DNA from 4 places in the Thauera sedimentorum genome. Region 1 is predicted to be linked to each of the others. Evidence: predicted binding sites of a transcription regulator. Region 1 holds the regulator's gene; each other region holds the start of a gene.
What was found. Region 1 encodes FNR, which switches genes on or off when oxygen is low (the NO sensors DNR and NnrR bind a similar motif). Its sites were predicted from a motif close to TTGANCTAGNTCAA; they were not measured.
Positions count from the first base shown of each region.

Region 2: a site for FNR is predicted at 4,133-4,146, ahead of ubiU (ubiquinone anaerobic biosynthesis protein UbiU). Genes of this name have one in related genera too.
Region 3: a site for FNR is predicted at 3,575-3,588, ahead of IAI53_RS06965 (cytochrome-c peroxidase). Genes of this name have one in related genera too.
Region 4: a site for FNR is predicted at 2,975-2,988, ahead of paaN (phenylacetic acid degradation protein PaaN). Genes of this name have one in related genera too.

Region 1 is NZ_JACTAH010000001.1:328,811-335,942, reverse strand. Features, by position in the region: gene IAI53_RS01485 (heavy metal translocating P-type ATPase) at 1-1,222, opposite strand, end outside; gene IAI53_RS01480 (MerR family transcriptional regulator) at 1,298-1,750, shown strand; gene IAI53_RS01475 (sulfite exporter TauE/SafE family protein) at 1,760-2,461, opposite strand; gene hemN (oxygen-independent coproporphyrinogen III oxidase) at 2,517-3,908, opposite strand; gene fnr (fumarate/nitrate reduction transcriptional regulator Fnr) at 4,026-4,766, shown strand; gene IAI53_RS01460 (hemerythrin domain-containing protein) at 4,830-5,363, opposite strand; gene IAI53_RS01455 (SirB2 family protein) at 5,365-5,760, opposite strand; gene IAI53_RS01450 (NnrS family protein) at 5,765-6,985, opposite strand; gene IAI53_RS01445 (Crp/Fnr family transcriptional regulator) at 7,055-7,132, shown strand, end outside.
Region 2 is NZ_JACTAH010000002.1:191,041-198,172, forward strand. Features, by position in the region: gene ubiB (ubiquinone biosynthesis regulatory protein kinase UbiB) at 1-28, shown strand, start outside; gene rocD (ornithine--oxo-acid transaminase) at 127-2,268, shown strand; gene IAI53_RS10680 (high affinity choline transporter 1) at 2,441-3,898, shown strand; gene ubiU (ubiquinone anaerobic biosynthesis protein UbiU) at 4,203-5,216, shown strand; gene IAI53_RS10690 (U32 family peptidase) at 5,251-6,147, shown strand; gene ubiT (ubiquinone anaerobic biosynthesis accessory factor UbiT) at 6,174-6,710, shown strand; gene IAI53_RS10700 (VanZ family protein) at 6,762-7,132, shown strand, end outside.
Region 3 is NZ_JACTAH010000001.1:1,537,804-1,544,935, forward strand. Features, by position in the region: gene IAI53_RS06945 (glycosyltransferase family 2 protein) at 1-151, shown strand, start outside; gene IAI53_RS06950 (SLC13 family permease) at 281-1,618, opposite strand; gene IAI53_RS06955 (LysR family transcriptional regulator) at 1,638-2,564, opposite strand; gene IAI53_RS06960 (ferredoxin--NADP reductase) at 2,675-3,478, shown strand; gene IAI53_RS06965 (cytochrome-c peroxidase) at 3,622-4,659, shown strand; gene IAI53_RS06970 (EAL domain-containing protein) at 4,656-7,132, shown strand, end outside.
Region 4 is NZ_JACTAH010000002.1:224,742-231,873, reverse strand. Features, by position in the region: gene IAI53_RS10865 (DNA-binding protein) at 1-267, shown strand, start outside; gene paaY (phenylacetic acid degradation protein PaaY) at 331-933, opposite strand; gene paaN (phenylacetic acid degradation protein PaaN) at 1,214-2,884, opposite strand; gene paaG (2-(1,2-epoxy-1,2-dihydrophenyl)acetyl-CoA isomerase PaaG) at 3,117-3,944, shown strand; gene paaH (3-hydroxyacyl-CoA dehydrogenase PaaH) at 4,051-5,583, shown strand; gene paaI (hydroxyphenylacetyl-CoA thioesterase PaaI) at 5,576-6,040, shown strand; gene paaK (phenylacetate--CoA ligase PaaK) at 6,114-7,132, shown strand, end outside.

The sequences.
Region 1 (7,132 bases):
GGCGCTGCACCGGCGCCTTGGAGCCCTGCGCCTGGGCGACCATGCGGATGATGCCGGCCAGCAGCGTGGACGCCCCCACCCCGGTCGCCTCGCAGCGCAGCAGGCCCTCGCCGTTGAGCGTGGCGGCGAACACCTTGTCGCCGGCGGCCTTGTCCACCGGCAGGCTCTCGCCGGTGAGCATGGCTTCGTCGAGGGCGGATTGCCCCGACAACACCACGCCGTCGACCGGCACCGAATCGCCCGGACGAACCACGAACACGTCGCCGGGACGCACGGCGGCCACGGGCAGCTCGACGAGCTGGCCGTCGCGCTCGATGCGCGCCATCTTCGGCTGCAGGCGCATCAGCGCATCCAGCGCCGCGCCGGTGCGCGCCTTGGCGCGGGCCTCCATCAGCTTGCCGAGCATCACCAGGGTGATGATCATCGCCGAGGCCTCGAAGTACACATGCTGGTCGTGCAGGCCGAGCAGGGTCACCGCCGTGCTGAACAGCCAGGCCATGCTGGTACCCAGGGCCACCAGCACGTCCATGTTGGCCCCGCCGCCACGCAGCGACGCCCAGGCGCCGCGGTAGAAGCGCGCACCGATCCAGAACTGCACCGGGGTGGCGAGCAGCAACTGCAGCCAGCGCGGAATCACGTCGTGGTGCGCATCGCCCGCCCAGCCAGCGCCCAGCATCGCCGGCATCTGCGCGGCCAGCGGCAGGGTCAGCAGCACGGCAATCCAGAACATGCGCAGGTCGCGCCGCCAGGTCTCGGCATGGCGGGCGCGCTCCTGTTCGCGCGCATCCAGCCCGGCCTCGACTGCGCCGAAACCGGCCTTCGCCACCGCGTCGATGGCCTGCTGCGGGTCCATCGCACCGGGCAGGTAGCGCAGCACCGCCCGCTCGCTGGCGAAGTTCACTGCCGCTTCCACCCCCGGCAGGCGGTTGAGCACTTTCTCCAGCCGGGTGGCGCAGGCGGCGCAGGTCATGCCGGAGATCGACAGCTCGAGCTGCTCGGGCGGCACCTCGAATCCCGCCTTGTGAATGGCCTCGACCACCGCCTGCGTCGCGGTTTCTCCGGACAGGCGTACCTGGGCCCGCTCTGCCGCGAGATTCACGCTGGCCTCCACGCCGGGCATGCGGTTGAGCACCTTTTCGATGCGGGTGGCGCAGGCCGCGCAGGTCATGCCGGCAATGGGGAGTTCGACGGTGGTGGTGTCGATGGGAGTGCGATCGTTCATGATGGTCCCGCTTGCGGACGCTGTGTCGATGGTGGCAGTCTAGACCCTGTACCAAGGTACGGAGTCAACCCCCTGATGAACACGCATACGTCCCGCCCGCCCCTTCCCTCGCGCAACGCGACAACAGCGGAACCCGGTCTGACCATAGGCCGGCTGGCTTCAGCCGCCGGGGTCGGCGTCGAGACGGTCCGTTACTACCAGCGCCGCGGCCTGATCGGCACCCCGGCTGGCCGCAAGGGCGCTTTCGGTGTGTACGACGCGCAGACGGTGTCCCGCCTGCGTTTCATCCGTCGCGCCCAAACCCTGGGGTTCAGCCTGGACGAGGTCGCCGGCCTGCTCGCGCTGGACGAGGAACGCGATCGCGACACTGCGCGCGCGCTCGCACAGGCCAAGATCGACGACATCGAAAACCGTATCCGCCAGCTGGAAGACATGCGCAGCGCCCTGAAGGGCTTGGTGCACTGCTGCGAACACACCGAGGCACCGGCCCCCTGCCCTATCCTGCAGGCCCTGGACGGAGAACGCTGAACGCCCCGTTCAGCAGACCACGCCACTCCACAGGGTGCCGCCGAGCGAGGGGGCATGGAACAGGCCGAAGACGCCGAAGCCCAGCACCGTCAGGCCGGCAGCGAAACGCACCTTGCCGTTGCGGGTGATGTCGCGGAAGCGCTTGAACAACAGGCCGGCGAGCAGCAGGTTGGGCAGCGTACCGAGGCCGAAGGCGAGCATCAGCCCCGCGCCGCGGGTCGCCGAGCCGGTCACCAGCGCGGTGGCCAGCACGCTGTAGACCAGTCCGCAGGGCAGGAATCCCCACAGCAGTCCGAGCGGGTAGCCCTGTGCCACCGAGCGCGCGGGCAGGAAGCGCCGGGTGAAAGGCTGAACGCGCCGCCAGATGTGGTGGCCGGCACGCTCGACCGGCGCCAGCAACTGGGTAAAGCCGGTGAGATACAAGCCCAGGGCAACCAGCATCAGGTTGGCCAGTACGTACAGGCCCAGCTGGATGGGCATCACCTCGTTGTACAGCATGCCCACGGTACCGAGCGCGCCGAGCAGGCCGCCGATCACCGTGTAGGTGGTGATGCGCCCGAGGTTGTAGGCCAGGTGGATCGGCCATTGCCGGCGGGTCTGCCCGGGCACCTGCACGGTGAGCGCGCCGACGATGCCGCCGCACATGCCCACGCAGTGGGTGCCGCCGAGCAGGCCGATGAGGAAGACGGCGATATAGCCGGTTTCAGGCATTCGGAAGAGCCGGAAGATGCATCAGGGCAGGCATTCTACGCCGCGCGGGGCGGGATCAGATCACCTTGGAGTAGCGCGCCCGCTCGCGGTCGGCGCGCAGGTAGCGGTCGAACACCATGGCGATGCCGCGCACCAGCAGCCGCCCCGGGGGCAGCACGCTGATCCAGTCGTCCTCGATCTTCAGCAGGCCGGCCTTCTCCATCTCGCGCAGGTCGGCGAGTTCCTCGGCGAAGTATTCCTTGAAGTCGATCAGGTGGGCGATCTGGATGGACTCGATCGACACCTCGAAATGGCACATCAGCGCCTGGATGATCGCGCGGCGCAGCAGGTCGTCGGCGGTAAGCTCGATGCCGCGCAGCACCGGCAACTCGTCCTGGTCGAGGATGTCGTAGTACTCGTCCAGGGTCTTGACGTTCTGCGCGTAGGTCGGCCCCACCTTGCTGATCGCCGACACCCCGAAGGCCAGCAGGTCGCACTCGGCGTGGGTGGAGTAGCCCTGGAAGTTGCGGTGCAGCCGCCCCTGGCGCTGGGCGATGGTGAGCTCGTCGTCCGGCTTGGCGAAGTGGTCCATGCCGATGTACACATAGCCCGCCTCGGTGAGCCGGCGGATGGCCAGTTGCAGGATCTGCAGCTTGGTGTCGGCGGTGGGCATGTCCACCGAGTTGATGCGGCGCTGCGGCTTGAACAGCTGCGGCAGGTGCGCGTAGCTGTAGAGCGAGATGCGGTCGGGAGAGATCTCCAGCACCTGCTCCAGCGTGCGGTTGAAGCTGATGATGTTCTGCTTGGGCAGGCCGTAGATCAGGTCCATGGACACCGACTTGAAGCCGGTGGCGCGCGCGGCGTCGACCACCAGCTTGGTCTCGTCGAAGCTCTGCACGCGGTTGACCGCGACCTGCACGTCATGGGCGAAATCCTGCACGCCGACGCTCATGCGGTTGAAGCCGAGGTTGGAGAGCATCTCGACGGTATCGAAGTCCACCTTGCGCGGGTCGACCTCGATGGAATACTCGCCGTTGGGCACCAGCGTGAAGTGCTGGCGCACCGAGTCCATCAGCTGGTGCATTTCCTCGTGCGACAGGAAGGTGGGCGTGCCGCCCCCCAGGTGCAGCTGGGTAACCTGCCGGCTGCCGCCCAGACAGGCGGCCTGCATCTCGATCTCCTTGGCCAGGTACTTGAGGTACTTGGCCGAGCGCCCGTGATCCTTGGTGATGATCTTGTTGCAGGCGCAGTAGTAACAGATCGTGTTACAGAAAGGGATGTGGAAGTATAATGAAAGCGGTTTGCCGAGACCGCCCACTGCCCGCTTGGCGAGCCAGTCGCGCAAGGCCTTGGCGTCAAAGGCTTCGACGAAGCGATCCGCCGTCGGGTAGGACGTATAGCGCGGCCCGTTGATGTCGAAGCGGCGGATCAACTGGGTGTCGAAGACGAGTTCTTTCTGATTGCTCATGGTCGTACGGGGCGGCAGTCTGTTCCGTAAGATCGCAGAAAGCCGTAGTTTTGTGGTTGACGTGGATCAACGAGGCTCCGTTGATCCCGGTGAGAGACGGAGCTGTTTATCTTGCAAATGAAGGCGACGGTGCCGATCTCTGTGGCAAACCTCAAGGCCGCCTGCTCTCAGTGTAACCTGCAGGAGCTGTGCCTGCCGTTCGGGATGTCGGAAAACGAGATCGACCGCCTGGACGAACTGGTGGGCGCCCGTCGCAAGATCAAGCGTCAGCAGCACCTGTACCGCGCCGGCGACCTCTTCGAGGCGATCTACGCGATCCGCGCCGGCTCCTTCAAGACCGACGTGCTGCTCGAAGACGGCCGCGAGCAGGTCACCGGTTTCCAGATGACCGGCGAGATCCTCGGTCTGGACGGCATCAGCACCGAGTTCCACACCTGCAACGCGATCGCCCTGGAAGACAGCGAGGTCTGCGTAATCCCCTACGGCAAGCTGGAAGAACTCTCGCGCGAGGTCGAAGGCCTGCAGCATCAGTTCCACAAGGTCATGAGCCGCGAAATCGTACGCGACCACGGCGTGATGATGCTGCTCGGCTCGATGCGCGCGGAAGAACGCCTGGCGGCCTTCCTGCTCAACATGTCGCAGCGCTTCACCGCGCGCGGCTTCTCGGCGGCCGAGTTCCACCTGCGCATGACGCGCGAGGAGATCGGCTCTTATCTGGGCCTCAAGCTCGAAACCGTGTCACGCGCCTTCTCGCGCTTCCAGGAAGACGGTCTGGTGGCCGTGCAGCAGAAACACATCCGCATCCTGGACATCGCCGGCCTGAAAAAGCTGCTGCACCATCAACCGGCCGGCGGCTGAAGCGCGGAGCGAGCACCGCGCAACACCGCCATCGGCCCGCGCAGTAGGTTTATTCGCACATTCTCAGCCCTGACGCCGGCGGGCGACCATGGTCTCGCTCAAGGCGGCGACGTCCTCGTCAGTCAGCAGTTCGCGGGCGTAGGGCAACAATTCGCCTTCCTCGCGGGCGATGTGCTGATGGTAGCGGCTGGCGAATTCCTCGACCTGCTCCGCGGTCAGCTCTGCCGCTTCTCCCTGTGCAATCGCCGCCAGACGTTCGCGCATGAGCGCCCAGGCGGCGAACATGCGCTGATGGTCGGCGAGGATCCAGTCGATCAGCGCCTGCAGCTGCGCGCGACGCGGCGCATCGACCCGTGCGAGCAGCACCGGAAAGAGATCGTCTTCCTCGTCCATGTGGTGATTGACCGCAGCCAGGTCGAAGTAGCGCATCACCGCGCTCGCCGCCTGCTGTGCCTGCTTGTCCGCACCATGAGCGGGCAGCCAGGCGGCCAGGCGGGCGAGCGTCTCGAGCTGCCCCTGCAGGCGGCCGTGACAGGCTTCCAGCATCTCGAGCGGGGTTTCGAATCCGGGTGCGACCGGGATCAGTGAATCGCTCATGTCAGTGAGCTCCTAAATAGACCAGAAAACCGGCGGGGCTCTTGAGCAGCGCCACGGACACTATCCACGCATAGACCGCCAGCGCCGCCAAGAACGCAGCCGCCCTGAGCGCCAGGGTGCGCCCGCGCCGCAAGGCCACCGCGCCAAGCACGATGTAGGCGAGCAGGCCGATGACCTTGGCCGTGACCCAGCCGGCGACGAAAGGGTACTGCCCGATCATCACCGCCATCGCGATGGCCGACAGCAGCAGCAGGCTGTCGACCACATGGGGCAGCACCCGGGTGAGACGATGTTCGAGCAGCGCACTGCCGGACAGCATCCACGCGCCGCGCAGCGTGAACCCGAGAATGCTCAGCACCACACAGGTCACATGCAGGTGTTTGAGTGCGAAATACATGGTCTTATCCCGGCCGTCCGTCGGCCCGCGGACGCAGGTAGATGGGCAGGTAGCGCAGCGCCCAGGTCACGAAGATGCCCAGCCAGCCGGCTACCGCGGCCAGCATCAGCCAGGGAGAGAGCACAGCGGGCGCAAGGTCGGCGAGGATGCGCAGCAGCACGACCCCCTGCATGGCGAGGAACAGCGACCAGGTCAGCTGGTCGGCCGCCAGCGGCTGGCCCGAATGGCCCAGGGTGACCCGCGACACCATGCCGAGCACGATGGAGCCGAAGAAGCCGATCCCCAGCGCGTGCAGCGGCGCCAGGCCCAGGCCGTACCAGCCGAGCTGGGCGCCCGCGGCCTGCGCTGCGGACAGCAGCAGGGCCACGCCCAGCCACGCGAAACCGATGTGCAGCATGCCCAGCAGGCGCACGCGCTGGGCAGCCACCGGTCGCCAGCGGATGCACAGCCACAGCGCGACCAGACCGGCCGGCAGATCGACGACCCAGCGCCAGCCGCCGAGTTCGGCCATGCCGAGCGCGCCATGGACGAAACTCGCCCCCAGCATCAGCAACAGCGCCCAGCGCGGACGGACGATGACGTAGTCCGGAATGATGTTGCTGGAGAAAAAGGGCACCATGCGGTGGCAGACCGAGAAGAACACCGGCAGCAGGAACCACCACACGCCGGCCTCGATACCCACGCGCGCCCAGCCTGCCCCGCCGCCGAGCGCGAACACCAGCCAGGCGAAGATGCTCAACCCGCCGCCCGCCACACCCAGCCAGGTGGCCCGGGCGTGCAGCGGGTCGGGCTGGGAACGGAAGGCCACCCGCCACAGCACCGCGGCAAGCCTGGCCCAGCCGTACAGCACCCCGGCGAGGCCCGCGGCGAGCAAGGGCGCGAACCACAGGCCCGGGATCACCGCCGCCCAGCCGAGCGCGAGAATGCGCCAGGCGCCCAGCCACTGCTGCGGAGCGATGTCACCCATGCTCTGCCAGCGCGGCATCGCGGTGAACAGGAAGCCGAAGATGAAGAAGGGAAACACGCCTCCGACGGTCAGCAGCGCATGCCCCCAGCCCGGCGGCAGCGCCCACCCGAGCGCAGGAAGGAGCCCCGCCCGGGCGCCGAGCTCGACGGCCCAGAGCAGGAAGACGAGCAGCAGCATCACGCCGCCGGACAGGAACATGGCCCGGTGGGGCGCGAAGAACAGCGGACGACCCGCAGCGGCCGGTGAAGAAACTGCCATGCCTGCTCACCTCAACATGCCTGCCCCATCTTGGGGCGGGCTAGAATGTACGAAAAACGGAGATCACCCATGCCCATTCCTTCCCAGGACATCCCCGACCTGCTGCGTCTCGTGCCTCTCTTCGGCGAACTGTCGGACGAAGACATC
Region 2 (7,132 bases), on a different contig from region 1:
CATCGAGCTGGCACGCCTGCTGGGCTGAACGATTCCGCCCGCCCGTCATCAAACGGGCATGCCGGGCGCTTGCAGTCCGCGCGCCGCCGCCCGGCCCCGTGTTCAACGGACGAGAGGCAGGCGATCATGACCCAACCCACTCCGCTCCCCCACGGCCCGCGCGCCACCGTCCGGGTGGTCGGCGCCGCCGCAGCCCTTGGCGCCCCCAGCGCCGGTCCCGCGGCCGGCCCCGACGCCCTGCTGGCTGCGGGCCTGCTTCACCACCTGAGCATCCGCGGCACCGCCGCGGCGCTCGACACCGTGCTGCATCCGCCACAGCCGCAACTCCCCGCGGGAGCCCCCGCCGCCGAGCGCCTGGCGGCGGTCGGCGCATACGCCCGCCGGCTGGCCGACCACCTCGCCGCGCTGCCCGACGACAGCCTGCCGCTGGTGCTCGGCGGCGACCACGCGGTGGCCGTCGGCACCTGGCGCGGCATGGCGCGCCGCCTTGAGGCACGCGGTCCGCTGGGCCTGATCTGGATCGACGCCCATCTCGACAGCCACACCGACACCAGCACGCACTCCGGCAACATCCACGGCATGCCGCTGGCCGCCCTGCTCGGCGAGGGCGCCGAGGCGCTCACCGGCGTCCCCGGCCCGCGCCTGGACCCCGCCCATGTGTGCGTGGTCGGCGCACGCGCCTGGGAAGCCGAAGAGGTCGAACGCCTCACCCGCCTGGGCGTGCGCATCTTCGGCATGGCCGAAGTGCGCCGCCGCGGCCTGGATGCGGTGTTCTGCGACGCGCTCACCGTGGCACGCAGCGGCACCGCGGGCTTCGGCGTCAGCGTGGACCTGGATGCGGTCGACCCGGGCGACATCCCCGCGGTGCTGTGCCCCGCGCCCGGCGGGCTGTCCGCCCAGGGACTGGCCGACACCCTGCACGTGCTGCGCAGTTGCGGCGACCTGGTGGCCCTGGAGATCGTCGAATACCTGCCCGAGCGCGACCCGCAGGGCGCCGTCGCAGCCTGGGTGAACACCTTTGCCGAGGCCGCGCTGGGCCCCAACACCTACCTGCTGCGCGCCCGCGAACGCGAATTCGGCGCCCACAACTATGCCCCGCTGCCGGTGGCCTTCCAGCGCGGCGAGGGCGTGTGGCTGTGGGACGTCGAGGGACGGCGCTACCTGGACATGATGAGCGCCTACTCGGCGGTGAGCTTCGGCCACTCCCATCCGCGCCTGGTGCAGGCGCTCACCGAGCAGGCCGGGCGCCTGGCGCTGACCTCGCGCGCCTACTCCAACGACCGCCTGCCGCTGCTGCTCGAGCGCCTGTGCGTGATGTTCGGCTACGAGCGCGCGCTGCCGGTGAACACCGGCCTGGAAGCGGTGGAGACCGCGCTCAAGGCCGCGCGCAAGTGGGCCTACCAGGTCAAGGGCGTACCCACCGACGCCGCCGAGATCATCGGCTGCAACGGCAACTTCCATGGCCGTTCGATCGGTATCGTCGGCCTGTCCTCGGTGGCCCAGTACCGCCAGGGCTTCGGCCCCTTCCCACCCGGCCTGCTGCGCATCCCCTATGGCGACCCGCAGGCGCTGGAAGAGGCGATCACGCCCAACACCGCGGCCTTCCTGGTCGAACCCATCCAGGCCGAAGGCGGCATCCTGATCCCGCCGTCCGGTTATCTCGCCCGCTGCGCGGAGATCTGCCGACGCCACAACGTACTGCTGATCGCCGACGAGGTGCAGACCGGGCTGGGGCGCACCGGACGCCTGCTGGGCAGCGACCACGACGGCGTGCGCCCGGACGGCATCATCCTCGGCAAGGCCCTGGGCGGCGGTCTGCTGCCGGTGTCCGCCTTCCTTGCCGACCGCGCGGTGATGGACGTGTTCACCCCCGGCGACCACGGCTCCACCTTCGGCGGCAATCCGCTGGGCGCCGCGGTGGCGCTGGAAGTGCTCGACCTGCTGCTGGAGACCCGCATCTGGGAACACGCCGAGCGCGTGGGCCGGCGCATGCGCGAGCGCCTGAGGGCCGACTGCCCGCCCTGCGTGCGCGAGATCCGTGGGCGCGGCCTGCTGACCGGCATCGAACTGCACCCGGACGGCGCCTCGGCCGGCCTGGCGGCAGAACTGCTGCTCGCCCGCGGCATCGCCACCCGCGACACCCACCGCAGCGTGCTGCGCCTGTCGCCGCCGCTGATCATCGAAGCCGATCTCGCCGAGCAGGCGGCGGCTACGGTGTGCGAGGTGCTCGCCGCACTGCCCCAGGGGCAGCACAGCCTGGCGAGTTAGGGCGCCGCCCGGCGCCACGCACCATCTTTGTGCGCCATTCGCCGCACGTTGAGCGGCGTTGACCGCCGTTGCCCCGCACATCGGCCGGAAATCCGCGCCCCCGCGGCGGAATTTCGTTGCTACACTTCGCCCCGCTGAAAACCACACCTGAAACCTTGCGGAGAAGCCGCCCATGCTGCTCTGGCTCGTCGTCGCCTACCTGGTCATCTCCATCGGCATCGGCCTGGTGGCCGCTACCCGGGTGCACAACGCCCGCGACTACATCGTCGCCGGCCGCAACCTGCCGATGTACATCGTGCTGGCCATGGTGTTCGCCACCTGGTTCGGCGCCGAGACCGTGCTCGGCATCTCGGCCACCTTCATCGACGAAGGCTTTCGCGGGCTGATCTCCGATCCGCTCGGCGCCTCGCTGTGCCTAGTGCTGTTCGGCCTGGTGTTCGCCCGCCCGCTGTACCGCATGAACCTGCTCACCCTGGGCGACTTCTTCCGCGTGCGCTACAACCGCACGACCGAGCTGATCCTGTCGCTGTGCATCGTCGCCTCCTACCTGGGCTGGGTGGCCGCACAGGTCACCGCGCTCGGCCTGGTGTTCAACGTGCTCTCCGACGGCGTGGTGTCGATGAACCAGGGCATGATGGTCGGCGCCTCGGTGGTGCTGCTGTACACCCTGTTCGGCGGCATGTGGTCGGTGGCCATCACCACCTTCGTGCAAATGATCGTCATCGTCGCCGGCCTGCTCTACGTGACCTGGCTGGCCGGCGACATGGCCGGCGGCTTCGACACCGTGATTTCCAAGGCGGCGGCCGAAGGCAAGTTCGAATGGCTGCCCACGCTGGACCCGCTGGACATGCTGGCCTGGATCGCCGCGCTGCTCACCATGGCGCTGGGTTCCATCCCGCAGCAGGACGTGTTCCAGCGGGTGAACTCCTCGAAGAACGAACGCATCGCGGTGTGGGGCACCACGCTGGGCGGGGTGAGCTACTTCTTCTTCGCCGCGGTGCCGCTCTTCCTGGCCTACTCGGCCACGCTGATCGACGCCGACATGGTCGCCCAGCTGATGGAGGACGACACCCAGCTGATCCTCCCGCACCTGATCATCAACTACATGCCCTTCACCGCCCAGGTGGTGTTCTTCGGCGCCCTGCTGTCGGTGATCATGAGTACCGCCTCGGGCACCCTGCTGGCGCCCTCGGTGACCTTCTCCGAGAACGTGCTGCGCGGCTTCTTCCCCGGCATGACCGACCGCGGCCTGCTGTGGAGCACGCGGGTCACCGTGGCGGTGTTCGCCGGCCTGGTCACGCTCTACGCCACCGCCACCGAATCGACCATCCACACCATGGTCGAGAACGCCTACCGCGTGACCCTGGCCGGCGCCTTCGTGCCGCTGGCCGCCGGCCTGTTCTGGAAGCGCGCCAACAATCTGGGCGCCGCGCTGGCGATCACCTTCGGCCTGGCGACCTGGCTGCTGCTGGAATTCACCGTACCGGAAGGCGACGTCGAACCGCAGCTGATCGGCCTGGTGGCCAGCGCCATCGGCATGGTGATCGGCGGCTATCTCGGCCGCCAGACCCACCACCGCCCGCACGCCGGCCATCATCACGCGGCCGCCGCCACCCATCACGTGCGCTGAGCGGGGCAGCGCCAACCCGACAGCGCCGAGCGAAGGGGCAGTCCCCTCCGGGCGCCCGGCCGCCCCAAGCCCGGAGGCGCCCCCTCGGGGGGCAGCGCCAGCCCGACAGGATCAAGCGCGGGGGCAGTCCCCTCCGGGCGCCGGGCCGCCCCAAGCCCGGAGGCGCCCCCTCGGGGGGCAGCGCCGGCCCGACAGGGCCAAGCGTGGGGGCAGTCTCCTCCACGGCCGTCACCCTTGACCCCGGTCAAAGCACCGGAACGACGCTGAGACTATGGTTGCGGGGCTTTTTTGCCCCCGCAGCCAAATGAACCCAACGCAACGCATCGAACTGGTCTGTCCGGCCGGCAGCCTGCCGGCGCTCAAGACCGCCATCGACCACGGCGCCGACTGCGTCTACCTCGGTTTCAAGGACGCCACCAACGCGCGCAACTTCACCGGGCTCAACTTCGACCCGGCGAGCATGCGCGAAGGCGTGCGCTACGCCCACCAGCGCGGCCGCAAGGTGCTGCTGGCGCTCAACACCTACCCGCAGGCCGGCAACTGGGGCGACTGGACCGCCGCGGTGGACCGCGCCGCCGAGATGGAACTGGACGCGGTCATCCTCGCCGACCCCGGGCTGATGGCCTACGCCGCCAAGACCCATCCGCAGCTGCGCCTGCACCTGTCGGTACAGGGCTCGGCCACCAGCTACGAGGCGATCAATTTCTACCATGAGCGCTTCGGCATCCAGCGCGCGGTGCTGCCGCGCGTGCTGTCGCTCGCCCAGGTGGAGCAGGTCATCGGCAGGACCCCGGTGGAGATCGAGGTGTTCGGCTTCGGCGGCCTGTGCGTCATGGTCGAGGGGCGCTGCGCGCTGTCGGCCTACGCCACCGGCGAATCGCCCAACTGCAACGGCGCCTGCTCGCCCGGCAAGCATGTGCGCTGGGAGCAGACCCCGAAGGGCATGGAGACGCGGCTCAACGGCATCCTCATCGACCGCTTCGCCGACGGCGAGCGCGCCGGCTACCCCACGCTGTGCAAGGGCCGCTTCGACGTCAATGGCGAGACCTATTACGCCATCGAGGAGCCCACCAGCCTCAACACCCTGGAGCTGCTGCCGGAACTCGCCCGCGCCGGTGTGCGCGCGATCAAGATCGAAGGCCGCCAGCGCAGCCCGGCCTACGTCGCCCAGGTCACCAAGGTGTGGCGCGCCGCGCTCGACCGGGTGATGGCCGATGCCGACAACTTCACCGTGCAGCCCGCCTGGATGGCCGAACTCAACAAGGTCTCCGAAGGCCAGAGCCACACCCTGGGCGCCTACTACCGGCCCTGGAAGTAAGCGCCGCGCGCCCTGCAACAAAGACGAACACGCCATGAAACTCGCCCTCGGACCCCTGCTCTACTACTGGCCGCGCCAGGCCACGCTGGATTTCTACGCCGACATCGCCGACAGCCCGGTGGACATCGTCTATCTCGGTGAAACGGTGTGCTCGCGCCGCCACGAACTGCGCCTGGAGGACTGGCTGGAGGTGGCCGGCGTGCTGGCCGCCGCCGGCAAGGACGTGCTGCTGTCCACCCAGTCGCTGATCGAATCCGAATCCGACCTCAAGGTCCTGCGCCGCATCGTCGCGCAGCGCGAGTTCGGCGTCGAGGCCAACGACATGGGCGCGGTGCGCCTGCTGGCCGAGGCCGGGCGCACGGACTGGGTGGCCGGGCCCACGCTCAACATCTTCAACCCCGCCACGCTGGCGCTGCTGCAGGAGTCCGGCGCGCGGCGCTGGGTGATGGCGCCGGAGATGTCCGGCGAGGCCCTGGCGGCGCTGGTCGCCGGCATGGACCCGGCGCCGGAGACCGAAGTCTTCGCCTGGGGGCGCCTGCCGCTGGCCCATTCCGCCCGCTGCTTCACCGCCCGCCACTTCAACCTGCAGAAGGACACCTGCGAGTTCCGCTGTCTGGGGATGAACGAAGGCATCGTGCTGCGCACCCGCGAAGGCGAACCCTTCCTCACGCTCAACGGCGTGCAGACCCAGTCGGCGCGCATCTACAACCTGCTCGGCGACCTGCCGGCGGTACGCGAGCGCGCCGGGGTGCTGCGCATCAGCCCGCAAGGCGAACACACCGCGGCGGTGCTCGCCACCTTCCGCGCCGCGCTGGCCGGCGAACTCGACCCGCAGGCCGCGCTGACCGCCAGCCGCCAGTGGATGAACGAGGAACCGTGCAACGGCTTCTGGCACGGCCGCCCCGGCGTCGAGCAATACGTCGCCTCCTGAACCCGGACCGCCACAGGATCGCTCCCATGTCGAACCTTCCCGCCCTGCCCAGCTTCGCCCGCCTGCAGGCCGCCGCCCGCCGCCTACCCGCGTTCACCGTGCCCCCGGCGCTCGGCCGCCTGGTCGCCCGCCTGCCGCAGCAGCCGCCCGCGCTGGCGCTGAGCCTGGCGCTCAACCTCGCGCTCGGCCGCATCCTGCCGCGCGAGGACCTCGCCCCGCTCACCGGCCGCCGCCTGCGCCTGCGCGTCACCGACGCCGGCCTGACCCTGGACTTCGGCCTCGGTGCGCGCGGCTTCCGCCCGCTCCCAGCCACCGGCACCCCGGACCTGACGCTCTCCGCCACCGTGCGCGACTACCTCGCCCTGGCGCTGCGCGAGGAAGACGCCGACACGCTGTTCTTCAGCCGCCGGCTGATCATGGAAGGCGACACCGACCTGGGCCTGCTGGTCAAGAACACCCTGGATGCGGTGGACTGGGACGCGCTCACCACCGCCTGGTCGCCCGCCGCACTGCTCGCCCGCCTGCCGCTGCCCGGCCGCCCGCGACGACCCGCGGGCGCCTAGCGCCCCCGGCATCTGGTTAGAATCGGGTCTCCCGCCCCCCGGACCGGCCCGATGGCGCGCCACGCCTCCAACCTGCCGCTGCACCTGGCGCTCGCCTACGCGGCGCTGGTCGCCTATGCCTGCCTGCACCCGTTCACCGGCTGGCAGGCGACCGGCCTGCCGGTGTTCGACTACCTGCTGGCACCCTGGCCGCGCTACTACCGCAGCGAGGATCTCATCCTCAACGTGGCCGGCTACGTCCCGCTCGGATTCCTTGCCGCGGCCGCCCTGTCGCGGCGGATCGGCGCCAGGGGCTGCATCCTCGCCGCCACGCTGGCTGCCGGCCTGCTCAGCCTGGGGCTGGAGACGGTGCAGAACTTCCTGCCCAGCCGGGTCGCCTCCAATCTGGATCTGGGCTGCAACCTGCTCGGCGCGCTGGCCGG
Region 3 (7,132 bases), 1.2 Mb from region 1:
GATCGAGACCCGTCTGTGGGTAGGCATCCTGGCATTGCAGTGCATTCCCTACGTCGCCTCGATCGCCTGCCAGGTGGCGGCCTACATGCCGGAGCGCAGCGCCCCGCAGGCCAAGACGGAAGCCAAGGGCGCCCCCGCGCTGCAGGGCTGAGCGACCGCCGGCAGGCGGTGTGTAGGAGCGGCCTTGGCCGCGATGGGGCCATCGAGGAAACCACCGCCGCATCGCGGCCAAGGCCGCTCCTACAGGTCCGGTGACGTAACCCGGAGGCAGGCCAGGCGGTCAATCCAGCCACAGGGCCAGCGCCGCAGCCGCCACCAGCACCGGGAAGGCGGCCGCAGTCAGCCCCAGGCCGCCCTTGATCATCGCGCGTTGCGGCACCCTGCCGCTGCCGAAGATGATCGCGTTGGGAGGTGTGGCCACCGGCAGCAGGAAGGCGCAGGAGGTGGCCACCGCCACCAGCACTGCCAGCGGCACGGCGTCGATCTGCGGGGCCATGCCGACGAACAGCGGGATCAGCAGCGCCGCGCTGGCGGTGTTGCTGGTGAACTCGGTCAGCGCCATCGCGAACAGCACCATCAGTGCCAGGCTCACCAATACCGGAAGCGCGGCCATCGGCTCGCCCAGTTGCAGCGCCAGCCATTCGCCCGCCCCGCTGTCGCCCAGCGCGCGGCTCAGCGTGAGGCCGCCGCCGAACAGCAGCAGCACGCCCCAGTCGGCGCTGCGCTCGATGTCCTTCCAGCTCGCCAGGTGCAGGGTATGCAGCAGCACCAGCGCCAGCAGCGCCACCGCCGCATCGTAGCCGCGGGTGAGCCCGATCGCCTTGCCGAGCGGCGCGCCGAACACCCACAGCAGCACGGTGAGCAGAAACACCAGCCCCATCGCCAGATGGGCTCCGTTCCAGCTCACCGCCACATCCGGCGGGCAGACCTCGACGTCCAGCGTCGGGCGCAGGGTGTAGCGCAGCGCCAGTTCCATCAGCGGCATCAGCACCAGTACCAACGGCAAGCCCCAGAGCATCCACTGCGCGAAGCTCAGACCGACATTGGACGCTGCAATCGCGTTCGGCGGGCTGCCCACCAGGGTGCCGATGCCGCCGATGTTGGCGGAGAAGGCCACGCCTAGCAGCACGTAGGCCCAGGTGCGGCGGTTGCGCTCGAAATCCAGCGGCGACAGCAGGCCGAGCGCCAAGGGCAGCATCATCGCCGCGGTGGCGGTGTTGCTGATCCACATCGACAGCCCGGCGGTGAGCCAGAACAGCCAGCGCGCCGCGCGGTCCAGGCGATCGCCGGCGCGGCGGATCACCCAGGCCGCCACCCACTGGTCCAGCCCCTGGCGCTGCAGGCCGGCGGCCAGCGCGAAGCCGCCGAGGAACAGGAAAATGATCGGATCGGCAAACTGGCGCACCGCCTCGTCGAAGCTGAAGATACCCAGCGCGGTGGCGAGCAGGGGCACCAGCAGCGCGGTGACGCTGACATGCAGGGCCTCGCTGATCCACAGCCAGGCGATGGTGGCCAGCAGCGCGAGTCCGGCGCCGGGCGCGCCGAGTTGCCCGCCGAGCCAGCGCTCCAGGCCGATGAACAGGGCGGCGGCAACCGCCAGATTGATGATGCGCAACACGCTCGTGTTTCCCCTCTTGCTATTTGACCGGCGGCAAGGCGATCTCGTGGCTGCGCCGCGCGCCCGCGGTCATCCGCCGGCAGGCCGCAAGAAATGCGCGGATCGCCGCGGTGTGGTACTTGCCGCGATGCCAGGCGAACTGGAAGCGGCGGCTCAGGTCCAGGCCGGGCACTTCCAGCGGCACCAGACTGCCGCGCCGGAAGGCGTCGCGCAGCGCCAGGCGGGAGATGCAGCCAATGCCCAGGCCGTTCTCCACCGCGCGCTTGACCGCCTCGGTATGCTCGAGCTCCAGCCGGACCCGCAGCCCCTCCGGCCGGTGCCGTAGCGCCCGCTCCAGGGTTTCGCGCGTGCCGGAACCCCGTTCGCGCAGGATCCACCATTCCGGTGTCAGTTCGTCGAGGCTCACCGTCTTGTGCCCGGCCAGCGGATGGGTCGGTGCGCAGAACGGCACCAGCTCGTCCTCCACCCAGGGCTCGACCTCCACCTCGGGATCGTCGGCACGGCCCTCGATCAACCCGAGGTCGATCTCGTAACGCGCCACCTGGGCGAGGATGGTGGTGGTGTTGTGCACGGTGAGCGCCACCTGCCCGGTCGGATGCTGCTGCAGGTAGTCGGCCATGATCAGCGGCGCCAGGTAGTTGCCTATGGTGAGCGTGGCGCCCACCTTCAGGCTCCCCGGGGTGTCATCCTCGCGCAGGCGCGCTTCGAGCTCCTGCGCGCGGTCGAGCAGTTCCACCGCCTGCGGCAGCAGCAGCCGGCCATGCTCGTTCAGCCGCAGGCGCTTGCCCACGCGGTCGAACAGCGGACGGTCGAACTGATGCTCCAGGTCCGCGAGCGCCGCACTGGTGGCCGACTGCGACAGCGACAGCGCCTCGGCCGCGCGCGAGACGTTCTCGCCACGGGCGATGGCGACGAAGACCTCGATCTGGCGCAGCGTGAATCGCATATCGATTTGGCAAATATGGGATAGATGGATTATCCATCAAACAGATATGCAAGGCGACCTAGAATGGTCCCCACAACAAGCCCCCCGGCCCCGCCAGACAGAGAACCGCCATGAGCAACGTCGCCCCCCAACGCATCGTCAGCAACCTAGCCACCGAGCAAGTAATCAGCGTGCATCACTGGAACGACACCCTGTTCAGCTTCCGCACCACCCGCAACCCGGGCCTGCGTTTCATCAACGGCCAGTTCGTCATGATCGGCCTGGAAACCGACGGCCGGCCGCTGACCCGCGCCTACAGCATCGCCAGCCCGAACTACGAGGAACACCTCGAGTTCTTCAGCATCAAGGTGCCCGACGGCCCGCTCACCTCGCGCCTGCAGCACCTGCGCCCGGGCGACCCCATCGTGGTCAGCAGAAAGCCCACCGGCACCCTGGTGCTCGACGACGTCCGCCCCGGCCGCAACCTCTACCTGCTGTCCACCGGCACCGGCCTGGCCCCCTTCATGAGCGTGATCCAGGACCCCGAGACCTACGAACGCTTCGAGCGCGTGATCCTCACCCACGGGGTGCGCCACGTATCGGAACTGGCCTACGCCGACTTCATCACCCGCGAGCTGCCCGAGAACGAGTTCTTCGGCGACGTGGTGCGCGAGAAGCTGCTCTATTTTCCGACCGTGACCCGCGAACCCTTCCGCAACCAGGGCCGCATCACCGACCTGCTGGACAGCGGCCGCCTGACCGAGACGCTGGGCCTGCCCCCGCTCGACCCCGAGCACGACCGCGCGATGATCTGCGGCAGCCCGGCCATGCTGCGCGACTGCCGCGCCCTGCTCGACCGCCGCGGCTTCGCGGTTTCGCGGCGCATCGGCGAGCGCGGCGATTACACCATAGAGCACGCCTTCGTCGAGCGCTGAACCCGCCTGTTACTGGCGCCGTTGCCCATTCCGGGCAACGCCGCCGGTCTTCCAAGGGCTCTGCAGGCCACCAACACGGCCTCGTGAGCAATTTCCTTGATGCGCCTCAAAATTTGCGCTTTGTCGGGCGATATCATTCGGCGGTGACTCCACGCACCATCCATCTCGCCATTCCCGCCCTGCTGTCCGCGTTTGCCGCGGCCCTGGTTTTCATGACCTGGCGCGATGCCCCGCCCGCCCCCCAGGTCGCGCCACCCAGCATCCCCATGTCGGAGGCCGTCCGCCGGCTCGAACCGATCACCCCGCTGCCGCAGGGTGCCGACCAGCTCGACGCCGGCCGCGCCGCACTGGGCGAACGGCTCTTCCACGACCCCATCCTGTCGCACGACCGCAGCATCTCCTGTGCAAGCTGCCATCCGCTCGATCGCGGGGGCATGGACGGGCTTGCGCGCTCGCGCGGCGTGGGCGACGCGCTCGGCCAGGTCAACGCCCCCACCATCTTCAACGCCCGCTTCAACTTCGCCCAGTTCTGGGACGGCCGCGCCGCGACGCTGGAAGCACAGGTGGCGGGACCGATCCACAACCCGGTCGAGATGGCCTCCGACTGGAAGGAAGTCGTCGCCCGCCTGTCGGCCGACGACACCTACCGCGAGGCCTTTGCGCGCGAGTACCCCGAGCAGGGCATCACGCCGGACACCATCGCACGCGCCATCAGCGCGTTCGAGCGCACCCTGACCACCCCGGATTCGCGCCTCGACCGCTACCTGCGCGGCGAAACGCAGGCCTTGTCGGATGACGAAAAGGAAGGCTACGCGCGCTTCAAGGCGCTGGGCTGCGCAAGCTGCCACCAGGGCGTGAACATCGGCGGCAACCTGTACCAGCGCTTCGGCGTCCTCGGCGACTACTTCGCGGATCGCGGCGAGCAGACCACGGCCGACCTGGGCCGCTTCAACGTCACCGGCGAGGAGGCGGACCGCCACGTATTCAAGGTGCCCAGCCTGCGCAACGTGGCGCTGACCGCGCCCTACTTCCACGACGCCGGGGCCGACACGCTGGAGGACGCGGTCGACATCATGGCGCGCTACCAGCTCGGCCGCAGCCTCTCGGACGAGGACAGACGCCTGCTGGTGGCCTTCCTGCACACGCTCACCGGCAACTTCCGCGGCAAGGCGCTGGAATGATGCGCCCTCCCCCCGAGCGCTTCATCCTCGGCGTCGCGCGCGCCCGCTTCCTGTGGACCCTGGCGGGCATCGCCCTGGCGGCCAGCGTGCTCAGCTGGCTGTTCCTGCAGGCGGACGCCATCGACGCACGCGCCCACCAGCTCTACAGCCGCGAACTGCGCCTGCTGCGCCAGGCCGACGCCGAACTGAACGCCGCCCTGCTCGCCAGCCGGGTGGGGCTGCAGCTCGACTTCGACTCCATCGTCACCGCCGCCGCCACGCTGGAATCCATCACTGCCAGCCTCGAGGACGTCCCTGCCTTCCTGCCCGGCGGCGACCGTCGTCACCTGCTCGAGGAGATCGCCAGTTTCCGCGCCGCACTGGCGCACAAGATGCGCCGCATCGATCTCTTCAAGCGCGAGAATGCAGTGCTGCGCAACTCGCTCGCCTACCTGCCGCAGGCCACCGACATGGTGATCGACGACCCGCAGGCCACGGTCATGGAGACCCGGCCGGTCGGCATCTTCGTGCGTGGCGTGATGACCCACGCCCATAGCGGCGATCCGGTACTGGCCGGCGAGCTCGCCGCGCGCCTCGCCGCGCTGGAGACCCGGGCCGCCGCACTGCAGGGCCCGGCGCGGCAGCGGCTGGACAGCGTGCTGCTGCACGGCCGGGTGGTGCTGGAACGCAAGCCGGTGATCGACGCCCTGACCCGCGAGATCCTCGCCATCCCCACCGCCTCGCTCGGCGAGTACCTCAACCTCGCCTACGCGCTCGGCTACGAGCGCGCCTCCAGCCACGCGCACAACTACCGCGCGGTGCTCTACGTGCTTGCCCTGGTGCTGGCCGGCTGGCTGGCCCTCACCATGCTGCGGGTGGGACGCACCTCGCGCGAACTGGCGCAGGCCAACCGCGACCTTGAGGAGCGTGTCGATGCCCTGCACCGCGCGCGCGACGACCTCAACCTGTATGCCACCGTGTTCACCAATGCCGCCGAAGGCATGACGATCACCGACGAGCGCTCGCGCATCATCGCGGTCAATCCGGCTTTCAGCCAGATCACCGGCTACACGCTGGAGGACATCGCCGGCAGCACGCCGGCGGTACTCGGTTCCGGCCGCCAGAGCGCCAGCTTCTACCGCGAGATGTGGGCGACGCTGGAGCGCGAAGGCCAGTGGCAGGGCGAGATCTGGAACCGCCGCAAGGACGGCGAGGTGTACCCGGAATGGCTGTCGATCACCGCGGTACGCAACGCGGCCGGCGAATCCAGCCACTACATCGGCATCTTCTCGGACATCACCGACCGCAAGGCCGCCGAAGCGCGCATCCACCATCTTGCGCACCACGACGCGCTCACCAACCTGCCCAACCGCACGCTGCTGCAGGACCGCCTCGAGCAGGCCATCCTGCAGTCGCGGCGCAACCGCCGCCATGCGGCGGTGCTGTTCATCGACCTCGACCGCTTCAAGCTGATCAACGACACCCTCGGCCACGACGTCGGCGACGGCTTGCTCGCCCAGGTGGCGCAGCGCTGCCTGGCCTGCGTGCGCGACACCGACACGGTCGCGCGCCAGGGCGGCGACGAGTTCGTCATCGTGCTGCCGGAGCTGGAACAGGCGCAGGACGCCGCGATGGTGGCGCGCAAGCTGGTCAGCGAGCTGGGCAAGCCCTACCTGCTGGGGGTTCATGAGCTGACCGTCACCGCCAGCGTCGGCATCGCCATCTACCCCGACGACGGGCGCAATGCCTCGATGCTGCTGCGCAATGCGGATGCCGCGATGTACGGCGCCAAGAGCGACGGCCGCAACGCCTACCAGTTCTATTCCAGCGAGCTGAACACCGCCTCGCTGGGCGAGTTGCTGCTGGAGAACCAGCTGCGCGGCGCGCTGGACCGCGGCGAGCTGCTGCTCTACTACCAGCCCAAGGTCAGCGCCGCCAGCGGCAGGATCGACGGCGCCGAAGCCCTGCTGCGCTGGCACCACCCGGAACTCGGCATGCTCGCACCCGGCCGCTTCGTGCCGGCCGCGGAGGAAGCCGGGCTGATCGTGCCGATCGGCGAATGGGTGCTGCGCACCGCCTGCCGCCAGCTGCGCGCCTGGCTGGACGCCGGCATCGAGCCGGTGAGCGTCGCCGTCAACCTCTCCGCCCAGCAGTTCGCCCACCAGGACCTCGTCGGCCTGGTGGAGAGTGTGCTGGCCGAGACCGGCCTGCCCGCCGGGCTGCTGGAACTGGAGCTCACCGAGACCATGCTGATGCGCGACGTCGACCGCGCCACCGAGGTGCTGAGCCGGCTGCGCGCGCTGGGCGTCAGGCTGTCGATCGACGACTTCGGCACCGGCTACTCCTCGCTGGCCTATCTGAAGCGCTTCGAGGTGGACGTGCTGAAGATCGACCGCAGCTTCGTGCATGACATCCGCAGCGACGGCGCGGACGGCAAGATCGCCGCGGCGGTCATCGCGCTGGCCCACAGCCTGGGCCAGCAGGTGGTGGCCGA
Region 4 (7,132 bases), on a different contig from region 1:
TGGGCCAATGGCTACCGCACCTCCACAAGTCAGCCGGGCCATCACCAGACGGCCTTGCAGGTTCTACCGAAGACGCTCGATCTGTCGCAGGACCGGGTGATCGTTCTGGATGCCTTGCGCAAGCAACGCAATCTCAGTGATTACGAAGGTGACCCGGTCAGCGATGGCGCGGTAGATGAGTGCTGCAAACAGGCGGCCCTGCTGCTGGCCGATACCCGGGCATGGTTGGAGAAACATCGCCCCGACTTGCTGACAGGCCGGGCCTGACTTGACCGCAGGCCTGCCCGGACGCAGGCGTCTGCCGAGGCGGAGCGATGCGGCCCCGCCTGGTCACCCCTTCTTCACATCGACCAACGGCACTACCCCCGGAAACTCGAAGCGCTTGCGCCCCGGCTCCATCTCGGTGAGCGGGGCGCAGGCGGTCAGCGTGGACAGGCTGCGCACGGTGAGGTCCTGGTAGCAGCGCGTGCCGTCCACCTTCCAGGCCATTTCCTCTTCCGAGAGCGCGCGCATCACCTTGGCCGGCATGCCCGCGGCGAGCATGCGAGGGGGGATTTCCATGCCGGCCTTGACGAAGGCGCAGGCGCCGACGATGGCCGATTCGCCGACGATGGCGTTGTCCATGATCACCGCGTTCATGCCGATCAGCGCGTTCTTGCCGACGCGGCAGCCGTGCAGCACGGCGCCGTGGCCGACGTGGCCGTCCTGTTCGATGACGGTGTCGGTGCCGGGGAAGCCGTGCATCACGCAGGTGTCCTGGATGTTGCTGCCTTCTTCCAGCACGATGCGGCCGAAGTCGCCGCGCAGGGAGGCGAGCGGGGCGACGTAGCAGCGCGGGCCGACGATGACGTCGCCGATCAGTACGGCGTCGGGGTGGACGAAGGCGTCCGGGTGGATGACCGGGCGCAGGCCGTCGATTTCGTAGCAGGGCATGGGGTGGATTCCTTCGTAGCCCGGATGTAGGCCGCAGGCCGGAATCCGGGGGCATGGGTGACAGAGGCGGTTGAGTCCCGGATTGCGCTGCGCTTCATCCGGGCTACGGCTGTCAGGGTGGGGATGGGTTTTGACGAGGCGTCGGGGAATGTCCGTTTCGCCGGCTGGAAACCCATCCCCCTCCTGTCCTCCCCCTTGAAGGGGGAGGAACGCAAGTAATGGGCTGCGGGAGCAAACCTACCTGCGCCCTCCCTTGAAGGGAAGGGACCTGCTAACGAGCTTACTCGACGTGATAGCGGCGTTGCACCACGCGGAAGCGGTTGGCGACGAAGGCGGCGTCCGAGTAGGCGGCGTTGGCGGCCGGGTTCATGCCTACGCCGTGGTAGTCGGAGAAGGCCGCGGACTGGTTCACGAACACCCCGCCGGTGAGGTTGATCGACAGCGCGACGCCGGCGTTGAGGGTGGCTTCGGTCATGGCGTCGAGGATCTCGGGGCGGGTCGAGTACACGCCTACGGTGAGCGCGCCGTGTTCGCGCACCATGCGCTCGGAGAGCGCCACCGCGGCGGCGCCGTCGGCGACCTTGACCACGAAGGCGATGGGGCCGAAGCGTTCTTCCATGTAGTTCGCCTCGTCGGCGGCGTCGCAGGCGAGCAGCACCGGGGTGCGTACCTGGGCGCCGGGGAACTCGGGGTGCTCGATCCTGGAGGAGGCGAGCACCACCTTGCCGTACTGGCCGGACTGGCATTCCTCGATGCGCGCCAGCGTGGCTTCGGACTGGATGGCGCCGAGCACCGCGGTGGCCACGGCCGGGTCGGACAGGAACTTGCTGATCGCCGCGCCCAGGTCGGCCGCGACTTCGTCATAGCTCTTGTGGCCCTGGTCGGTATCGATGCCGCCGGCCGGTACCAGGATGGCCTGGGTGGTGGTGCACATCTGGCCGGAGTACAGGCTGAGCGTGAAGGCCAGGTTGCGCAGCATGGCCTTGTAGCTGTCGGTGGATTCGATGACCACGTTGTTCACGCCGGCCAGTTCGGCATACACCTGGGCCTGGCGGGCGTTGTCCAGCAGCCACTGGCCGAAGACGTTGCCGCCGGTGAAGTCGATGGATTTCACCGCCGGGTGGGTGGCCAGCGCCTGGGTGGCGGCGCGCTTCTCCACCACCGCCAGGGTGACCAGGTTGGGGTCCAGGCCCTGCTCGGCGAGCACTTCGCGGATGATGCGCACGGTGATGGCGGCGGGCAGGATGGCGTTGCTGTGCGGCTTGACGATGACCGGGTTGCCGGTGGCCAGCGCGGCGAACAGGCCGGGGTAGGTGTTCCAGGTGGGGAAGGTGCCGCAGCCCACCACCAGCGCCACGCCGCGGCCGACGATTTCGTAGTGCTTCTGCATCTTCAGCGCGGGGTTCTTGCCCTGCGGCTTCTCCCAGATGGTGGTGGCCGGGATGCGGCTCATCTCGTCCCAGGCGTAGGCCACGGCTTCCAGCCCGCGGTCCTGCGCGTGCGGGCCGCCGGCCTGGAAGGCCATCATCCAGCCCTGGCCGGTGGTGTACATCACCGCGTGGGCGATTTCAAAGCTCTTCTTGTTCAGGCGGTCGAGGATCTCCAGGCACACCCCGACGCGGCCTTCGGCGCCGATCTTGCGCCAGCCCGGCATGGCGGCCTGGGCGGCGGCGATCAGTGCGTCCACGTCGCACACCGGGTAGCGCACGTCCAGCTTCACGCCGTAGGGGCTTTTCTCCGGCGCGGCCCAGCCGCTGGCGCCGGGCTGGTCGAGCACGAAGTCCTGGCCGGCCAGCGCTTCCACTGCGGACTTGCCGTCGGCCATGGCGGTTTCGCCATAAACCTTGGGGCTGGGCATCTCGGGGTAGGGCGTCCAGTAGCCGCGGGTGTGGATGGCGTTGATGGCCGCATCCAGGGTGGCGCGGTGCTTGTCGAACAAGGGGTGAACCATGGTGTCTCCTCCAGTGGCGGCGTCTGCTGCGCCGCGTGCATTCAGGCGATGGGTCGAAGCTGCAATGCAGCAAAAAATTGTGCTTGTTTTTTGATCTGGATCAAGATTACTATTGATTGACCGGTCGGTCAAACAACGAAAACAGATGGCCGGCGAGAGGGCGAAAAGCCCCGCGAACAAGTGAGACAGCGTGCGCCAGCGCACGCAAAAGCACAAGGATGGAGGAGACACCATGAGCACTGCCGGCGCCGCCCCGACCCGGTCGTTCGAAACCATAGCCTTCAGCGTGGACGCGGGTGTAGCCACCCTCACGCTGAACCGCCCGGACCGCCTCAACAGCTTCAACGACCAGATGCACGCCGAAGTGCGCGAGGCGCTCGCCGCGGTGCGCGCCGGGCGTGCCGACGGCAGCGTGCGCGTGCTGGTGCTGACCGGCGCCGGGCGCGGCTTCTGCGCCGGGCAGGATCTCTCCGACCGCGCGGTGGCCGCCGGCGACGAGGCCCCGGACTTGGGCGCTTCGGTCGAACGCAACTACAAGCCGCTGGTGCTCGCGCTGCGTGCGCTCGACCTGCCGGTGATCGCCGCGGTCAATGGCGTGGCCGCCGGCGCCGGCGCCAACATCGCGCTGGCCTGCGATCTGGTGTTCGCCGCGCGTTCGGCGAGCTTCATCCAGTCCTTCGCCAAGCTCGGGCTGATCCCCGACACCGGCGGCACCTGGATACTGCCGCGCCTGCTCGGGCCGGCGCGTGCCATGGGCCTCGCGCTGCTGGGCGACAAGCTGCCGGCCGAACAGGCCGAACAATGGGGGCTGATCTGGAAGTGCGTGGACGACGAGGCGCTGATGCCCACCGTGCAGCAGGTCGCTGCCGCACTCGCGCAGGGGCCGACCTTCGGCTATGCGCAGACCAAGCGCCTGATCTGGGGCAGTTCCACCGAGGATTTCGAGGCGCAGCTCAACCAGGAGCGCGCGGCGATGACCGTGTGCGGCCAATCCGACGACTACCGTGAAGGCGTGGCCGCCTTCATGGAAAAGCGCGCGCCGCGTTTCACCGGAAAGTAGGAGCGGCCTTGGCCGCGATCCTGCGGCGATTGGCCTCCGAACCCGTTGCATCGCGGCCAAGGCCGCTCCTACGGGGGGCTCGAACGATGACACAAGGGAATTCTGCATGACCGCGCTGGGTTCGAACGTGAAGGTGCTGGTGGTCGGCGCCGGTGCCATGGGTAGCGGCATCGCCCAGGTGGCGGCCGTGGCCGGCCATACCGTTTACCTGTATGACACCCGTGCCGAGGCGGCCGACAAGGGGCGCGCCGGCATCGTGGCGGCGCTCGACAAGCTGGCCGCCAAGGGCCGCATCAGCGCCGAAGCCGCGCAGGCCGCCGCCGGGCGCGTCCTGCCGGTGAGCGAACTGGCCGCCGCGCGCGACGCCGGGCTGGCGGTGGAAGCCATCGTCGAGGATCTGGCGGTCAAGCGCGCGCTGTTCGCCGAACTGGAAGGCCTGCTGGCCGACGATGCCATCCTCGCCAGCAACACCTCCTCGCTGTCGATCACCGCGCTCGCCGCCCCGCTGGCCCGCCCGGAGCGCGTGGCCGGCCTGCACTTCTTCAACCCGGCGCCGGTGATGAAGCTGGTCGAGGTGGTGTCGGGGCTCGCCACCGATCAGAAGGTGGCCGCCACCCTGCATGCAACCGCGCGCGCCTGGGGCAAGGTCGCGGTACATGCCAGATCCACCCCCGGCTTCATCGTCAATCGCGTCGCCCGCCCCTATTACGCCGAGGCGCTGCGGGTGCTGGGCGAAGGCGCGGCCGATGTGGCTACGCTGGACGCGGTGCTGCGCGAAGGCTGCGGCTTCCCGATGGGCCCCTTCGAGCTGATGGACCTGATCGGCCACGACGTGAACTTCGCCGTGACCTCCTCGGTGTTCGATGCCTACTTCCAGGACAAGCGCTTCACCCCCAGCCTGATCCAGCAGGAGCTGGTGCTCGCCGGTCGCCTCGGGCGCAAGAGCGGGCGTGGTTTCTACGATTACGCGGAAGGCGCCGAGCGCGCCCAGCCGGCGGCGGAGCCCGCACAGCAGGGCGAAGCCGCGGTGGCCGTGGTCGGCGACCTGGGCGTGGCCGCCGGCCTGATCGCCCGCCTGGAAAGCGCCGGCATCAAGGTGCAGCGCAAGCCGGGCAGGTCCGAGCACGGCGCCGGCTGGCTGGAGATCGGCGGCGCGCGGCTGATGCTGTCCGACGGCCGTACTGCCACCCGCCGCGCGGCGGAAGAGGGCGTGCCCAACCTGGTGCTGTTCGACCTCTGCCTGGACTACGCCGCCACGCCGCGCCTGGCGCTGGCGGTGGCCGACCAGTGCGGCACCGGCGCTTGGCGTGCGGTGGTCGGCACCCTGCAGGCCGCCGGCCTGGCGGTGAGCCGGCTGGACGACGTCGCCGGCCTGCTCGGCCTGCGCACCGTCGCCATGCTGGCCAACGAGGCCGCCGACGCGGTGCTGGCCGGCATCGGCTCCGCCGCCGACATCGACACCGCGATGCGCTACGGCACCAACTACCCCAAGGGGCCGCTGGCCTGGGCGGACGAGCTGGGCGCGGCCCATCTGGTGCGCGTGCTCGCCAACCTTGCCACGCACTACTTCGACACCCGTTACCGCACGTCGCCCTTGCTGCAGCGCAAGGCCATTACCGGAGCCGCCTTCCATGAGTGAAGCGAATTACAGAGACATCACCGAAGGGCTGGACCCGCAGACCGTGGCCGAGCGCGTGCGCGACGGCATGTTTGCCAACGACCGCGCCTCGCAGGGCCTGGGCATGGAGATCACCGGCATCGGCCCCGGCTACGCGAAGATCACCATGCCGGTGCGCGAGGACATGCTCAACGGCTTCCGCATCTGCCACGGCGGCTTCATCACCACGCTGGCCGATTCCGCCTTTGCCTTCTCGTGCAACAGCTACAACGAACAGACGGTTGCCTCGGGCATCAGCGTGGACTTCATGGCCCCGGGACGTCCGGGCGATCTGCTGACCGCGGAGGCCAGGGAAGTTTTCGTTGCCGGGCGCACCGGCGTGTATGACATTACCGTCACCAACCAGAAGGGCGAGCTGATCGCGGTGATGCGCGGCAAGTCCTACCGGCTCAAGGGCCGGGCGGTGGTCGACCTGTAGGGACAATCAACCGGCCGAGCGGCGGACGCCAGAATCCGCCTCGGTTGCTGACAAGGTAGAGGAGACGAGAACGATGCCGATCAACAGCTTTGCCCCGCCGCAACTCGACCCGATCGAGAAGGCCAGCCAGGACGAACTGCGTGCCCTGCAGCTCGAACGCCTGAAGTGGAGCGTGCGCCACGCCTACGAGAACGTGCCGCATTACCGGAAAAGTTTCGACGAGAAGGGTGTTCACCCGGACGACCTGAAAACGCTCGCCGACCTGGCCAAGTTCCCCTTCACCACCAAGCACGACCTGCGCGACAACTACCCCTTCGGCATGTTCGCGGTGCCGATGGAGAAGATCGCCCGGGTGCATGCCTCGTCCGGCACCACCGGCAAGCCCACCGTGGTCGGCTACACGCTCAAGGACATCGACACCTGGGCCAGCGTGGTGGCGCGCTCGATCCGCGCTTCCGGCGGCCGGCCGGGCGACATGGTGCATGTGTCCTACGGTTATGGTCTGTTCACCGGCGGTCTGGGCGCGCACTACGGCGCCGAGAAGCTGGGCTGTACCGTGGTGCCGATGTCCGGCGGGCAGACCGAGAAGCAGATCCAGGTGATCCAGGACTTCAAGCCCAAGATCATCATGGTCACCCCGTCCTACATGCTGACCATCCTCGACGAGATGGAGCGCATGGGCATCGACCCCAAGAGCACTTCGCTGAAGATCGGCATCTTCGGCGCCGAACCCTGGACCCCGGCGATGCGCCTGGCGATGGAAGAACGCTCCGGCATGGACGCGGTGGACATCTACGGGCTGTCGGAAGTGATCGGCCCGGGGGTGGCCAACGAATGCGTCGAGACCAAGGACGGCCCGACCATCTGGGAAGACCACTTCTACCCCGAGATCATCAACCCCGAGACCGGCGAAGTGGTGGCCGACGGCGAGGAGGGCGAGCTGGTGTTCACCTCGCTCACCAAGGAAGCCATGCCGGTGATCCGCTACCGCACCCGCGACCTCACCCGCCTGCTGCCGCCCACCGCGCGCAGCATGCGGCGCATGGCCAAGATCACCGGGCGTTCGGACGACATGCTGATCATCCGCGGGGT